Regions from separate parts of the Priestia sp. JSM ZJ58 genome, predicted to be linked through region 2. Evidence: riboswitches for the same ligand, from Rfam matches in the RefSeq annotation. Region 2 holds a riboswitch; each other region holds the start of a gene.

Region 1 (5,374 bases), 460 kb from region 2:
GAAAAATCCGGTTTTAAAAAGAACTTTACTCCGTCCATAGCTCCGTCTAATGTTAAAGAGCGAACCACAATGATAATAAAACAGATAAATAACAACGGCATCATGTATTTATTAGCACGCTCTATGCCTTTTTGTACGCCTTTTGAAATAACAAACACTGTAATTAATAAAAACAGCGCCTGTGCACCTAATACCACATAAGGTTGGCTAATGACGGCATTGAACAACGGACCGTACTCTTTTCCGCTTAGCATACCGGTTACGCTCATAATCGTATATAAAATCACCCAGCCGCCAACGACGCTGTAAAAGGAAAGCAAAACGACACAGCTGAGTACTCCCAGCCTGCCAATCCATACCCAAGCGGACTTTGGAGCAATTGCTTTATAAGCACTAATCGCTTCTTTTCCCGTATGTCTTCCAATGATAAATTCTGCCAACAGAAGCGGCAATCCAATAAAAATTGTAAATAAAATAAACAACGCAAAAAATGCTCCACCGCCACTGGTTCCGGTTACGTATGGAAATTTCCATATCGCTCCTAGACCAATTGCTGCCCCAGCAGATGCTAAAATAAAACCGAGGCGTGAAGACCACTGATTTCCTTTACTCATATAATGTTACTCTCTCCTCTTCTAAACTCAAAACTCATCTGATTAGTACTGTAACATAAATGCAGAAGAAAATCATTCCCGTTTTACTTTTTTCTATAAAACGATATCTATATAGAATAGAAAAAATGAAGAAGCAGCTGCCTCTTCATTTTGAGTTTGATGTTTCTATTCAAAAATTATTCTCTGTACGATGATTCGTCTCCACGGTAGGCTTCTTGATTTGATATTTCTTCAATATGCATATGCCCTTCTCTCTCTAAACGAAGAACTGTACGCTCTGCATCTTCATAACTCTCGCACGTCACTTGTTTATATTCCATATCGTCTTTATCTGTGTAAGCCACTAAATATGTTTCCATTTTAACTCCTCCTATATAAACTATATGTAACGTATGTTGCCTTTTTCGTTTATTTCTAAACATATAGGCTCCAAACATAAAGCCTAGCATACTATAATAGCGGAACTTCAATTTAAAAAGTTGAATTTTTCATTATGCACCGATGCAACATGGAGGTTACGCTTATGACATTTATTTTATCATTCGTACCAATTGTTGTTCCTTTTGGTATTTTAATTAGCTTAATTGCTTTTACAGCTGCTTTTTTACAATCAAAAGAGCATCATAAAAAGCTCTAGCTTACAAAAGCTAGAGCTTCTTTTTAAAAACGTCTATAGCGTTTAATCAGTCCCACAATAATAGCAATTGCTAATAAAACAATCGAGATGATAACAGTAATGACAATTGGCTGATTTCCACTTTGTTTCACCGCAATGGCAATATAAGCCCAAATAAAAACAAGCGGATAAACAGCGTCTCGGTTTTTTAATGTAAACATAATGCCCAGCGCAGCCCCTACCAGCAGCATAATAATCGTCCATGCTAACTCATTTAGGCCAAGTAAGTGCTGTATTCCATTTGCTTGAAATACGACAAATACATTAACAATAGTCGCAACAGAAATCCATCCAAGATAAAGCGAAATCGGCAGACGCATAAACCATGTCGTCATCCGAGAATGCTGAATAATGGAATATACAATCATTAATGTGCCTAAAATAAAGAGCATAACTAAAAGGGATAACTTATAGTAATCGTTTTGGAAAATAAAGATCCACGCACTATTTAACAAACAGTTTAGAAAAAACCAAATGCCGATACGTGCATATATTTCCTTTTGATCTTCTCTTGCAAAAAATTGGCGTATAACCCAAATGGTTAATAACAAATAAATAACGCCCCAGATAGCAAAGGCATAACCGGCTGGTGTAAACAACGTAGGAACTTGCGCAGAAGCCTCTGCCGTTGTTTTGCCTCCTATTGGAATCGCATTTGCTAAATAATTCACAAGAAGTGTAATAGCCAAGCCTACTGTATTTAATACAGCATACAAACGAAATTTTGCCATTTTGTTCTCTCCTTTCTTCTATTTATATGGGAATGTTTCGGAGACGAAAACGGCTCTTCCCTTCATTAATACCTCTTCTTCCCTAAAAATATGCATTTTTAAACAAAAATGATTAAAAATAGCTTCAAGAAGCTACCTCTTTAAGAGATAAAAACCGTTAGGGAACAATTTTCCGTAACGCTTTCTATTTTTCAGAATATATGGTAAGTTAAACATAGACTAATAGGAAGTCCACTAGGGGTGCCGACCGGCTGAGACAAGTTTTCTTGATCCCTTTGAACCTGATCTGGCTCATACCAGCGTAGGAAAGTGGCAATGTTCAGTTTTGTACTGTCCTTTGCCACTCCGTTTATAAACGGAGTGTTTTTTATTTCCTTTATGTGCTTGTTTGTGACTTCCTCATAATTAAAGGAGGATTTTGATGTCATTTTCATCTCAATTAAGACAAGAAGCAAACTATATTTACGAAGCCATTTTTAACCACCCTTTTATTAAAGGAATTGCTGAAGGAGACGTGCCAAAAGAAGCGCTTATTCACTACGTTTCTCAAGACTACGAATACTTAACAGCATTTGTCCGCATTTACGGCGCTGCTTTAACAAAATGCCGTACGCGTACCGAAATGGAAGCCTTTAATGCCGGCATTTCTACGGTATTACATAGTGAAGTACACCCTCATAATAATTTTTGTGAAGTAGCAGGCGTACGCTATGAAGACCTCCACACTGAGGCTCTTTCACCAACGGCCAGCCACTACATTAACCATATGACAAGCGTTGCGCATACAGGCAGCTTAGCGGAAATCATTGCCGTGCTTCTTCCATGTCCGTGGACGTACGTTGAAATTGGCCAGCGCATTACAGAACAAGTAAATCCATCTCCTTCTCATCCTTTTTATGAATGGATTCAGTTTTATAATAATGAAGAAATGAATGGCACAACACAATGGTTTTGTAACAAACTTGATGAACTCACCGAGCAAGCGACTGAAGAAGAACGTAATCGTATGAAAGATCACTTTATCAAAAGCTGTGAGCTGGAGTATTTATTTTGGGAAATGGCGTATACACAAGAAAAATGGCCGCTTTCTCAGCTTTCACTTTCAAAATAACGAAAAAGCCTCCTATCAGGAGGCTTTTTATTTCAATAATTTTTTAATCATTTTCAAGTTTTGTTTCTCTGAAGGATAGCGGAATGACAAATCAAACTTGGTTGTTTGAGACAGCATGCTTTTAAAATGAGAAAATGTCTGAAAGCTGTCTTTTCCATGATATTGGCCCGTACCGCTTTCTCCAACTCCGCCAAAGGGTAAATATGGCGTAGCGATATGCATAAGCGTATCATTTATACAGCCTCCTCCAAATGAAAGACGCTCCGTTATGACGTTTTGTACATTTGCACTTTCCGTAAACAAGTAAAGAGCTAACGGCTTAGCTTTTTCTTGAACTTTATGAATAACTTCGTCTAACGTTTCGTATTCAATCATAGGAAGAATAGGCCCAAAAATTTCTTCTTGCATAACGTCTGATGTCCAGCTTACTTCACTTAACACCGTAGGTTCTATTGTGAGCGTACTTTTATTATACCCGCCTCCAACTATAGCGTTTCCGTCTTTTAAAAACTCAACTAGCCGAATAAAATGGCGCTCACTGACAATACGGCCGTAGCGCTCACTTTCAAGCGGATTACTACCGTAAAATTGATAAATCGCTTCGCGAAGTTTCTCCACTAGCTGCGCTTTTACCTTTTTATGCACGAGCAAATAATCGGGAGCAACGCACGTTTGGCCTGCATTCATTCCTTTGCCAAACATAATTCGCTTCGCTGCAAGATCTAGGTTTGCATCTTCATGTACAATGCACGGACTTTTTCCTCCTAGCTCCAGCGTGACGGGAATAAGCTGCTTCCCTGCTTCTTGCATAATAATTTTCCCTACATTTACACTTCCCGTAAAGAAAATATAATCGAGGGGCTGTTTTAAAAGCAGGCTCGTCGTGTCTACAGCGCCTTCAATCACGGTCACAAATGCTGGATCAAAAGCCTCAGCTAGTAATTCTTGTATAACCCGAGATACGCTAGGCGTTAATTCAGAAGGCTTTATAATCGCCGTGTTTCCAGCGGCAATCGCTCCTACTAAAGGAGACAGCGCTAATTGAAACGGATAGTTCCACGGAGCAATAATTAACGCGACTCCATACGGTTCAGGAACAATTTTCCCTTTAGAGCCCACGTGTGTTAAAGCGGTTTTTACTTTTTTAGGCTTCATCCATTTTGCTAAATGCTTAAGCGTAAACCGAATTTCCTCTAGTAAAATCCCAATTTCCGACGTGTACGCCTCTACTTCGGATTTATTCAAGTCTTGTTTTAAAGCATCCATAATTCTCTGCTCGTTTTGTTTGACTGCGTCTCTGAGCTTATTCAGCGCTTGAATGCGGCTGCTGATGCTCTTTGTCTTTTGTGCATAGAAATACTGCTTTTGTGTAGAGACAATATGTTCAATGACCGTTTCATCTGTGATATAGAATTGCTCGTGGTTCATCTCTTTCATCTCCCTATAAACATTCAGCTTCAACTGTAGCAAGCAAGCTTTTTAATAGCTCAACTGCCTCGTTTAAAGCTAATGAATAATATCTCTGCGTTCCTTTTTGCTCAATTTGCACAAGCTTTTGATCACGTAAAATTTTTAAATGATGAGAAATTGCCGGTCGTGATAAAGTAGACTCGTTTGCAATTTCATTAACGGTTAAAGGCTCTTTTTCCGCGAGCAGCAAAATAATATCTTGTCTTGCTGAATCACTTAGAGCCTGAAAAATAGGAATGCTGGCACGAAATAACTCCACTGCTTTTTCACTCATAAATATTCTCCTTTATTTAATTTCTTGTGTTCTGCGGACAACGGATGAAAGCCACTTTCTTGGTACAAAGCGCGGGATGAAGGTGGCGAGACGAAACTGTACTCCTGGTACGATAACCGTCTGACCTTTCATAAATTTTTTATAGCCCGCTTTAGCAACTGCTTCTACATCCATTGCACCGCTTTGAAAAAGCTTGGAATTGCTCAGCTGGGCCCGATCGCTAAAACCCGTTTTAGTTGGACCCGGGCATAGAGCACTTACCGTTACATTGGTACCTCTTAATTCATTTTCAAGGGCCTCTGTGAAAGATAATACGTACGCTTTCGTTGCGTAATACACTGTCATAAGCGGACCCGGCATAAATGCAGCAACGGACGCAATGTTTAAAATTTTCCCGTGATTTCTTTTGACCATATCGGGTAAAAATAATTTTGTTAAATGAGTTAATGCTCGGATATTTAAGTCAATCATGTTTAACTCTTCATCTAAAGCTGTTTC
Region 2 (5,374 bases):
ATAGACTACATCCAAACCATTCCTAATCACCAACTTCCATCTTTTGCAACTCATTTAAGCAGGTTAATTCAGCGTATTTATTATATCGAAGCTGCTGATTACTATAACCGTCCCCTCAAAGGTTATATGCTTGTTATGAAAAACCAATCCGCTTATATATCTCTTCATTTTGCCGATCAGCTCATATAAAAAAAGCTCTCTATTCAAAAGAATAGAGAGCTTTTTTTATTCGTATTTTTTCACTGTTACTTGACATTCTTTTAACGGGATAAGCTTCGACTTTTTCGTCCATTTGTATCCTAACCAAACAATTAAGAATAAAGGAAGTCCGATATAAGAAACAAGTACACCGTACCAGTCAATCGAGTCACCCATAAACGCCGAATAGTTTTGGCCTAAAATAACAACGGCACATAAAATAAAGGCAAAGATAGGGCCAAATGGGAAAAGTTTTGCATGATATGGAAGTTCACTCAAATCATGACCTTGAGCAACAAATGCTCTTCTAAAACGATAGTGGCTGATCGCAATTCCTAACCAAGCAATAAAACCAGACATACCAGAAGCGTTAAGTAACCACGTATATACCGCACCGTCTCCAAAAAATGAAGCACCAAATGCAAGTGTACCGACAAGTGCCGTTGCGATTAAGGCATTAACTGGAACGCCTCGTTTATTCACTTTTGCTAAGAACCTTGGTGCTTTTCCATCTTTCGCTAAGTTCCACAGCATACGCGTAGAAGCATACATTCCTGAGTTACCAGCAGATAAAACAGCTGTTAAAATAACGGCATTAATCGCTGATGCTGCAAACGCCAGACCTGCTCGTTCGAATATTAAAGTAAACGGACTTACTCGCACGTCATCACTTGCTAATGAATTCGCTGTGTATGGAATAAGCATTCCAATAACAAAAATAGCTAAAATATAAAATAACAAGATGCGCCAGAAGACTTGTTTAACTGCGCGAGGAACCGTTTTTTCCGGATCTTCACTTTCTCCAGCTGCGACTCCAAGCAACTCTGTTCCTTGGAATGAAAAACCAGCTGCCATAAAGATACCTAGTACAGTGAAGAATCCACCGTGAATCGGTCCATCACCAAGCGTGAAGTTTTTAAAACCTGGTGCTTCATTGTTAAAGATACCAAAAATCATCATAATACCAATAACTAAAAAGATAATAACCGTTATTACTTTAATTAACGAAAACCAAAATTCAGATTCACCAAATCCTTTTACAGAAAGGTAGTTAAGCCCAAACATAATTAATAAAAACAGGGCACTCCATAAAATAGAAGAAGAGTTCGGGAACCAAAATTTCATAATAAGGGCTCCAGCAGATAATTCAGCTGCAATCGTAATAGCCCAGTTATACCAGTAGTTCCAGCCGAGAGCGAAACCAAAGGATGGATCTACAAAACGAGACGCATACGTACTAAATGAACCAGCTTCAGGCATATAAGCTGCGAGCTCTGCTAGACTGGTCATCAAAAAGTAAACCATTACGCCAATAATAGCGTAAGCTAAAAGCGCTCCCCCAGGTCCTGCTGTGTGAATTGCTCCACCACTTGCTAGGAATAAGCCGGTTCCGATGGCTCCTCCTAATGAAATCATCGTTAAGTGGCGAGATTTCAACCCACGTTTTAATTCTTGCTGCTCTTGCATAGATAAATACTCCTTTCGAATGTACGGAAAGAGACGGGATAACATAAAAAAAGCCCGCAGTATATGTGCGCGCTTTTAAATCTGAAAACCGCGTCAACCTTCCGTGAAGATAGCTCTTCACATCACTCGCATGATGTGACAGTTCTGTTCCTGTTCGGAGACAGCCCCAGCTTAAATCAACCGAGAAGTGATTTAAACTTCGGCAATTTTTCCTTTCAAGCAACATCCTCAATGTTCTCTGCATTTCCGTTACTTTACTATTAAAAACTGCGACCTCTACCTCATCGATTAGGATGAGGGTTTTTTATATTCAATTGACATAAAAGAAGTATAACAAATACTAAAACGATTGTCATTATAAAAATAGATTCAGAAAATAGAAACATCTTTGAAATCTCTCGAATCTATTTTGTTACGTATGGTATAATAAACATTGTCTTTATACTACATAAATATCCAAACGTACCACAGGGGGAGCCGCCGTGCTGAGAGTGAACGAAATGTTCAGACCCTTCGAACCTGTTAGTTAACGCTAGCGTAGGAATGTGGGAATAGTAGCATATATTTGCTTACTCCTGTGTAAACCGTTTGATATGAATGATTCAAAAACAGGAGTGAGAAACGTGAATAAAGCATTACCTTTACAGGCTAAAATTGAAATAGCTATTTTTGCAGCATTGGCTTTTTTGATTGATCTTTTACCTTCTATAAAAATTGCAATAGGTGTAAGCATTTCGTTCTCTATGGTTCCTATCTTTATTATGTGTTTTCGATGGGGAGTTAAAGGAGGAGCTTTATCTGGATTTCTATGGGGAATATTACAACTAGCTTTAGGAAATGCGTATATTTTAACCCCGTTGCAAGCTTTTATAGAGTATATTATCGCTGTTACCTTTATTGGATTTGGCGGGATTTTCTCTAGTTCTATTAAAGGATATTTAGCTAATAATCAAAGATCAAAAGCTTTCTTTTTTATTATCTTATCTTTAATTATAGGAAGTTTTGCTCGTTATTTTTGCCATTTTATTGCAGGTTTAATATTTTGGGGATTTGCTGCACCAAAAGGAATGCCTGTTCTATGGTATTCTTTCTCCATGAATGGGATTTCGATGATTGGGTCGTTGCTATCATGTCTAATTATCCTTTCACTGTTAATCCCATCGGCATCAAGAATGATTGTAACTAAATCACACTCATCATAAGAAAAAAGACTAAATCTGCCAAGATTTAGTCTTTTTTCTTATTTGTCACCTTTGTTTACACAAAAGTGTGTCAGGTTTGATAACATAGTTAGTGAAATATTCAAAAAACTGTTTTATGATAGTCAACATATTCAAACGAGATAAAGGATTGATCGTATGCTACAGAAATGGATCACGAGCATAGGTTTAGATATTGGAACAAGCACAACAAAACTGATTGTAAGCAAACTGTTAATAGCAAATCAACAAAATCAGTTTACGCTGCCAGGCTGTCAAATTATTGATCGTCGCGTAACGTATGCAAGTTCCATCTATACAACACCTATGGTAAACGAGGTGGAAATCGATGTTCGAAGGTTAACGCTATTACTAGAAAAAGAGTACAAAAAAGCAGGGATCTCCTTAGATCAAGTGGAGGCGGGTGCTGTGATCATCACAGGAGAAACGGCTCGGAAGCAAAATGCAGAGAGTATCGTTCACTATCTAGCTGAACACGCTGGGAATTTTGTTGTTGCAACAGCTGGTGCTGACTTAGAAGGAATGTTAGCGGCAAAAGGATCGGGAGCAATCGAACATTCTGCTGAAACCAATAAAGTGATTGCCAATATTGATGTAGGTGGAGGCACTGCTAACATCGCCTTATGTCAAAATGGAAAAGTGATTGAAACGTTTACCCTGCATGTAGGCGGAAGATTAATTCGACTAAACGAAGATGGTATTGTTACCTACGTTTCGTCTTATTTAACTGAATTTTTAAAAAATAATTCTCTGATGCTTCAAGAAGGCGAAAAAGCAACATTTGAAAAACTCTCGTCTATTTGCAAATTGCTAGCTAAAGAAACCGTGGATTATGTGAGCGCACTGAAGCAAACCTCTTTGCTGCTCGTTTCCCCTCATACAAGATCTTCTACTCGGCCAGAGACAATCATGGTCTCGGGAGGAGTAGGAGCCATGATAGAGAAGGAGAAACCAAAAACAGTGAAGGAAGTGGCCATACACGGAGACATTGGTCCGCTGCTAGCTTATCAGTTTCAAGCCATACAGGTATCTCAAGCCGCTGAAACAACGCGAGCCACTGTCATTGGAGCTGGTATGCAAAATACAGAAGTTAGCGGATCAACCGTATACATTAAATCAAAGCGGCTGCCGCTAAAAAATATTCCGATTATAGAGATACCCGTACAGCAAGAGGAGGAGTGGAATCCGCAGCTGTTTCAAGAAAGAGCTCGAACGGCATGTATGCAGGCTTCAACTGTTTTCAGCGCAGAAGATCCTCCCGTTGCTATTGCTTTATCTCATTTCCCTTACTGCAGCTATAGAATGCTGCAAGAATTAGCAAAAGTAATAAGCGCTGAATTTGGTGCTTGTTTTAAAGGAGCTAAGTGCCTCGTTGTTTTATGCGAGCAGGATATTGCTAAAGCTTTAGGACAAGCACTAGCCAAACAGGAGAACGAATTAGAAATTATTTGTTTAGATCAAATTGACTTTACCCACGGAGATTATATCGATCTAGGGTTACCCGTAGCTGGAGAGGCAATCTCTGTTTCGATTAAAACACTCGCTTTTTCATCATAATCAACTGAACATACAAGGAGGAAAAGATGTTTAAAACTACCCGGTTGTTAGGAGAAACATTTTCATTTTATAGCTTGAAAGAAATTATGGCCAAAGCAAACGAAGAACGTTCTGGAGATCAGCTCGCAGGAGTTAGCGCTGAGTCAATGAAAGAACGAATGGCAGCCAAACAAGTGCTAGCTGATATCACACTTGCTGATATTCGAAATTACCCGCTGCTAAGCGCAGATGAAGACAACGTCTCGGCATTAATCGAAAGTCAGATTGATTCATCGGTTTACGACATTATTAAAAATTGGACAGTAGGGGAGTTAAGAGAATACATCTTATCTGATGAGCATACCGGAGAAGACCTTCTTGCGCTTAGCAAGGGATTAAACAGCGAAATGATTGCGGCAGCTACTAAAATTATGTCCAATTTAGATTTAATTCAAGGAGCTGCCAAGATAGAAGTGCAAACTACTTGTCAAACGACTATCGGTCAAAAAGGCGTATTGGCTTCAAGAGCCCAGCCTAATCATCCTTCAGATAACTTAAAAGGAATGAGAGCATCTCTCTACGAAGCGTTAAGCTATGGAATTGGAGATGCGGTTATCGGAATTAACCCTGTTATTGATACAACGGATAATATCTACGCGCTTTTAAATGAAACAAAAAATATAATCAACGAATGGTCAATTCCTACTCAAAACTGTGTATTATCACATGTGACGAGTCAAATGAGAGCAATCGAAAAAGGAGCAGCTGCTGACTTGATTTTCCAAAGTTTAGCAGGCACAGAAGCTGGTAATGATTCATTTGGGATTTCACTGTCTATGCTCGATGAAGCGACAGCGTTAATTCATGAAAAAGGGACAGCAAAAGGTCCGAACCGCTGGTATTTTGAAACAGGACAAGGTTCTGAACTGTCAGCAGAAGCCCACTATAATATT
Region 3 (5,374 bases), 440 kb from region 2:
GGACGCTAAACCCGGCTATGAGGGCACCCACCTAGTAGATCTGGGTATTTAAGACACTTAGGGTTACGGCAGTGCGGGCTTATTTTTTAGTTAGCTGTAGCTAGCTTTTTTTATTTTTTTATTTATTAGTTTACATAATTATTTTATTGTTAACTTATATTTTTTTTAGACATGTATGTTTTATTTATCTTCGATTGAGGAACATAAAAAGTAATAAAGGAGATGGATAAAATGAATGAACAAAAAATTGCTAAAAAAGTAAATGAAGTATTAGAAGGAAATCGTGTAGGAACATTAGCCACAGTGGTAAACAACAAACCCCACTCTCGCTATATGACATTTTTCAGCGATGAAGATGGTATCGCTCTTTACACACCAACAAATATCAATACACATAAGGCAGAAGAAATCGAAGCCAATCCGAACGTGCACGTACTATTAGGCTACAGCGGCGAAGGATATGGCGATCAATACTTAGAATTATCCGGAACAGCTGTTCTTCGTACCGGTGATCAATTAAAAGGACGTATATGGAACGATCACATGAAAGAATGGTTTGACGGTCCAAATGACCCTGAGTATGTTGTTCTGGAAATTACACCAAACGAAATTCGCTTTATGAATGAAGGCGAAGAAACTCCTCAAACCGTTCAGCTATAATAAAAAAGCGCACACTGTGCGCTTTTTTTATTTTCCTACCGCTTCTTTCAATTGAGCTGCTTTTTCTTTTGGAGACGCTGCTAAGCTAATCGCGGTAATAATAGAAACACCATCTGCACCTGCTTCTACTACTTGTTTGGCATTTTCAGGCGTGATGCCACCGATTCCTACAATTGGAAAGTCAATATTCTGGTTTCGCACTTCTTCAATTAATTTTGTACCTTGCACTGCTTTTGCGTCTTTTTTTGTAGAAGTAGGAAAAACAGGTCCCATTCCTACATAATCCGCCCCGTCTTTTATGGCTTGCTGCAGCTCTTGTACATTATGAACAGAGACGCCCACAATTCCTTTTCCTATTTTTTCTCGAACAATATGAGCTTTTTCATCTTCTTGTCCAATATGAACGCCATCTGCTTGTAAACGGATCGCTAAGTCAAGATCATCATTCACAACAAAAGGAACGCTGTGCTGCTGACAAATTTGCTGAAGTTCTTTCGCCAGCTGATATTTCGCTTCTCCTTTTAGTGCACCTTCGCCTTTTTCACGAAATTGAAACACGGTAACGCCGCCTTCAATTGCTTCTTTTAATACTTCTTTCGGATTTTTTGTACAGTTATTGCTGCCCATTATAAAATAAACTTTCAGCAGCTTTTTAATTTCTTCGTTTGTCATTTTCCCGCTCCTTTTAACGTTGATGTACTCTTGCATATGATTCAATATCCTGTCCAGATAAAAGATGAAGCTGATTTAACAGCTCAATTTGAAAGCTCCCCGGCCCTTCTTCACCTTTTTTCGCTGCGGCGATTTCACCTGCCACTCCGTAAAAACTTAAAGCAGCAACGCTTGCCTCGACATATTCTTTTTCTACAGCCGCGAAAGCTCCTATAATTGATGTCAGCAGACATCCAGTACCCGTCACCTTCGTAAATAACGGGTGACCGTTGTCTACTGTATACGTTGTGTTTCCATCGGTGATCACATCTTGTTTCCCCGTAATAACAATCACTGTATCTAATTTGTTCGCTGCTTTCTCAGCAAGTTCAATGACGTCTCCTTGCCCTTCTAATGAATCAACGCCTTTAATGAGCCATGACTCGCCTACTACATTCGCAACTTCAGCAGCGTTACCGCGAATAACGGCAATATTTAATTCTTCTACAAGCTGACATGCCACTTCTGTACGAAACGGTGTTGCTCCGGCTCCTACAGGATCGAAAATAACCGGCACGCCGTTTTCATTTGCTGATTTTCCTGCTATTCTCATCGCTTCTACTTCTTGAGCCGTCAGTGTACCCATATTTAAGACAAGCGCTCCGGCGATTCGAGCCATATCAGCCACTTCTTCCTTCGCATAAGCCATAACAGGTGACGCTCCTAGGGCAAGCAGTCCATTTGCTGTAAAATTGGTTACCACAACATTCGTAATATTATGAACAAGCGGACTTGTATCTCTTACTTTTTCTAATTGAGCTGAAATTTTACTAATATCCATGTTCTCTCACTCTTTTCATTTAGTTTTAACACTGCAAAAAAAAGACAAAAAAGCACCTTGCATGCGCAAAGTGCTTTGGTATGTACTCACATTCCCTGCGCTGGCATTATCCAACAGGTTCAAATGGTCAACAGGCGCCCCTGTACTCTCAGCCTGCCCCGCGCAAGCTCCCATACTATTCTTGTTACGTTTAAAGTTTACTATTAACCTTTTTTATTTGCAACCATTTCACTGTTTTGCCCATAAAATAAAGCTTCGCTATAGGCTGAGTGGTGTTGTAAATCTTACAGCTTTACTAAAAGCATCATTAAAAGACCTCCAGTAAACTACTGGAGGTCTTCTATCCCCTAAAAATTCTATCATTTTTCTTGAATCGCTTGATTTCTCACAGCTGTTTTTCGGTCCTTTCCTGCTCTTAAAGATAAAAGAAAACAAAGCAGCAGTACAAGTGCAGCTGATACGTACGGGTAATTAATGTTTATATCAAAAAGAAAGCCTGCTACAACAGGTCCAATAATATTACCAAGACTTGTATAAGCAGAATTTAGTCCGGCTACATACCCTTGGTCGTCTTGTGCCATCATCGACATTTGCGTGCTGATTGCCGGACGTAAAATATCTGTTGCTAAAAAGACGATAAATGTCACAACAATAATAAGCCAGTACGTGTGCACAAATAGTGTAAGTAAAATAAAAAGTCCCGTCATCATCAAGCAAAACGAAATCACTCTTTTTTCACCGAATTTATTTAAAATCCAGCCAAAAATCGTAACCTGCACAACAGCCCCTGCAATAGAGCCAAACGTAATAACAAACGCAATATCTTTTGGCGTAAAGCTAAATTTATGATCAACAAATAGTGAAAAGATCGTTTCATAATTGGATAATCCAAACGATGTCACAAAAACGATAATTAAACTTAAAAAATAAGGTTCTTTGTAGGAATTCATAAGCTGCAGTAGCAGCCGATCTTCTTTTGGATTCTCATTGTTTGAAACAGCATGACCTTGTACAGGACGAGACTCCGGCAAAACAAAAAGCGTAATCACTGCAGCCAAGCCTCCTGCTACTGCGGCCATGTAAAATGGCACGCGCATGCCGTATTCAGCTAAAAAGCCTCCAATACCGGGCCCGATAATAAATCCTGTTGTAATCGCTGCCGTCACATAGCCCATTCCTTTAGCGCGTTCTTTAGCAGACGTCACGTCCGCTGTATAGGCCATAACAGCAGGCATAATAAGCGCGGCCCCGACCCCACCTAGCATTCTGGATACAAATAATAAAAGAGGTGTACTCACTGAACCAAAGAACCATTCAGACAGGGCAAAAACAATCATTCCCGCTACAATAATTTTCTTTCTCCCTAACGAATCTGATAATCGCCCCGCTAAAGGCGAAAACAGGAATTGAGTTAGTGAAAACACCGCTACTAAAAGCCCCATCACGCTGCCGTTGATATGAAGCTCCGTCATATAGGTTGGCATAATTGGAATAACGAGACCGATTCCCGTAAAGATAATAAAAATATTTAGCATGAGCAGCAAAATCGCCGCTCGATTTCTTAACAATAATGACATATAAACCTCCTGATTACAAAAATACTGAACGTTCGGTCTATAAAAATACAAAATAATGAGGGATTACTCATTGCCGCAATAAGCATCCCCGCTTATTTAAGAAGACCTTGCTATAATTCCGTTTAAAAATACATCGATTGCTGAATGGTAAAGCTGCAGGGCATTTTCCGTACTCGTTTTTCGAGACATGCGGCTCATTCCAACAAACAACCCTTCTAAAATTACTGCAAGCTGCTCTGCATTTTTATGAGAAAACTCGCCTTCATCGATGCCCTGTTGCAAAAGTTCCCGGTTAAACTCCACGTGTCGTTTCACCATCTCATCAATTCGCTCTTCGATGTCGCTGCCCTTCTCCTCGTTGTTAAAAAACTCATCCGCAGCTTTCGTAAGAGGATGATTCAAATCATCTAAAATGATTTGCTCCGCTATTCCAAAAAGCTTATCTCTTGTTGTTTTGTAAAGAGACTCTCTTTCTTTCCAGTTTCGTTCCCACTCAAGATCCCATTCGTCTATTAAATAAAGAAAAAGCCCTTCTTTACTTTTAAAGTGATAATAAATATTCCCTTTACTGCTTCCCGTAGCTTCTACAATTTCCTCAATAGATGTAGCTTTATAGCCTTTTTGAGAAAACAATGCTTTAGCGGCATCTGCCACTTTTCTTTTGGTTTGTTCACTTTGAAGCTTTTTTTTATTCAAGCTATTTCCACCGCCCCGTACATTTATTATTTATACTGAACATTCGTTTTGTATTATCTGACACCTATACTACATAGGAAAAACCTTTTTGTCTAGTGAGAAAACCTAGTTTATACCTTTTTATATGAATCATGACCAAAACAAAGCCTCCTAAAAAGGCTTTGCCTAAAAAGCTTACTTGCTAACAGGATAAATGACAGCTGCTTGCGCGCACAGTTTGCATACAAATAAACAAATCATCTGCGCCTTCTTTCCTGTCTTTTACTCATTCAATTTCTTTGTCATAAACACACTGTATGGATCTTCTTTGTAGGTAGAAAACGGTTCGCACTCGTAAAATCCAAAACTGGCGTATAGCTTTCTAGCCGGTTCAAAAGCAGGTGCGGATCCTGTTTCTAAGCTTAAGCGTCGGTACCCTCGTTTTTGCGCTTCATTTATTATGTACTGCAGCAGCTCTCTAGCAATTCCTTTCCGCAAATGAGCGGTAGCTGTTCGCATCGATTTAATTTCTCCGTGGTGCTCATCTAACTCTTTTACAGCTCCGCACCCTGCTAGCTGACTTCCTTCCCACACGCTCCAAAACGTAATATGACGTTGTTTTAAACTTTCAATATCTAGAGCATGAATACTTTCAGGGGGGGAATGTAAGTTCATTCCTTGAAGGTGAGAACTTACTAGCTCAATAACTTCATTGTTCGTTAAGTGGTCTCTTTTTATTTTAATCATCTTCTCTTCCTTCCTGCTACTAAAGGGTGGTCAACTACAAACCAACTTATGAATACATTCACTGTCGACCTTTAAAAATCCTTTTATACACTCCCTTCTTTTTCTCCAGTTATTAAAACAGACTTTGCCAAGCAGATGTTTCATACATTGTTAAACGGAGGTGAAATTCGTTGAAGAAAGTTTTATTTTGTCTTGTCCCTCTTTTGTTTTTATTATCCGCCTG

What was found. A riboswitch is a leader RNA that binds a small molecule or an ion and turns the genes downstream of it on or off. The one in region 2 is predicted to bind thiamine pyrophosphate.
Region 1: another riboswitch for thiamine pyrophosphate. It lies ahead of tenA (thiaminase II); the one in region 2 lies ahead of thiT (energy-coupled thiamine transporter ThiT).
Region 3: another riboswitch for thiamine pyrophosphate. It lies ahead of thiM (hydroxyethylthiazole kinase); the one in region 2 lies ahead of thiT (energy-coupled thiamine transporter ThiT).

What each region holds. Positions count from the first base shown of each region.
Region 1 covers NZ_JBISEM010000001.1:2,647,734-2,653,107, forward strand. Annotated here, with positions in the region: gene ACH6EI_RS13980 (sodium-dependent transporter) at 1-614, opposite strand, end outside; gene ACH6EI_RS13985 (hypothetical protein) at 791-973, opposite strand; gene ACH6EI_RS13990 (TspO/MBR family protein) at 1,275-2,021, opposite strand; TPP riboswitch at 2,248-2,346, shown strand; gene tenA (thiaminase II) at 2,443-3,132, shown strand; gene ACH6EI_RS14000 (aldehyde dehydrogenase) at 3,160-4,560, opposite strand; gene ACH6EI_RS14005 (ArsR/SmtB family transcription factor) at 4,574-4,876, opposite strand; gene ACH6EI_RS14010 (SDR family NAD(P)-dependent oxidoreductase) at 4,889-5,374, opposite strand, start outside.
Region 2 covers NZ_JBISEM010000001.1:2,190,594-2,195,967, forward strand. Annotated here, with positions in the region: gene ACH6EI_RS11685 (hypothetical protein) at 1-189, shown strand, start outside; gene ACH6EI_RS11690 (amino acid permease) at 226-1,665, opposite strand; lysine riboswitch at 1,768-1,952, opposite strand; TPP riboswitch at 2,126-2,226, shown strand; gene thiT (energy-coupled thiamine transporter ThiT) at 2,259-2,867, shown strand; gene ACH6EI_RS11700 (ethanolamine ammonia-lyase reactivating factor EutA) at 3,024-4,442, shown strand; gene ACH6EI_RS11705 (ethanolamine ammonia-lyase subunit EutB) at 4,469-5,374, shown strand, end outside.
Region 3 covers NZ_JBISEM010000001.1:2,632,705-2,638,078, forward strand. Annotated here, with positions in the region: RNA gene ssrS (6S RNA) at 1-84, shown strand, start outside; gene ACH6EI_RS13905 (pyridoxamine 5'-phosphate oxidase family protein) at 232-660, shown strand; gene thiE (thiamine phosphate synthase) at 688-1,332, opposite strand; gene thiM (hydroxyethylthiazole kinase) at 1,346-2,152, opposite strand; TPP riboswitch at 2,228-2,336, opposite strand; gene ACH6EI_RS13920 (MFS transporter) at 2,512-3,729, opposite strand; gene ACH6EI_RS13925 (TetR/AcrR family transcriptional regulator) at 3,826-4,425, opposite strand; gene ACH6EI_RS13930 (GNAT family N-acetyltransferase) at 4,687-5,148, opposite strand; gene ACH6EI_RS13935 (hypothetical protein) at 5,322-5,374, shown strand, end outside.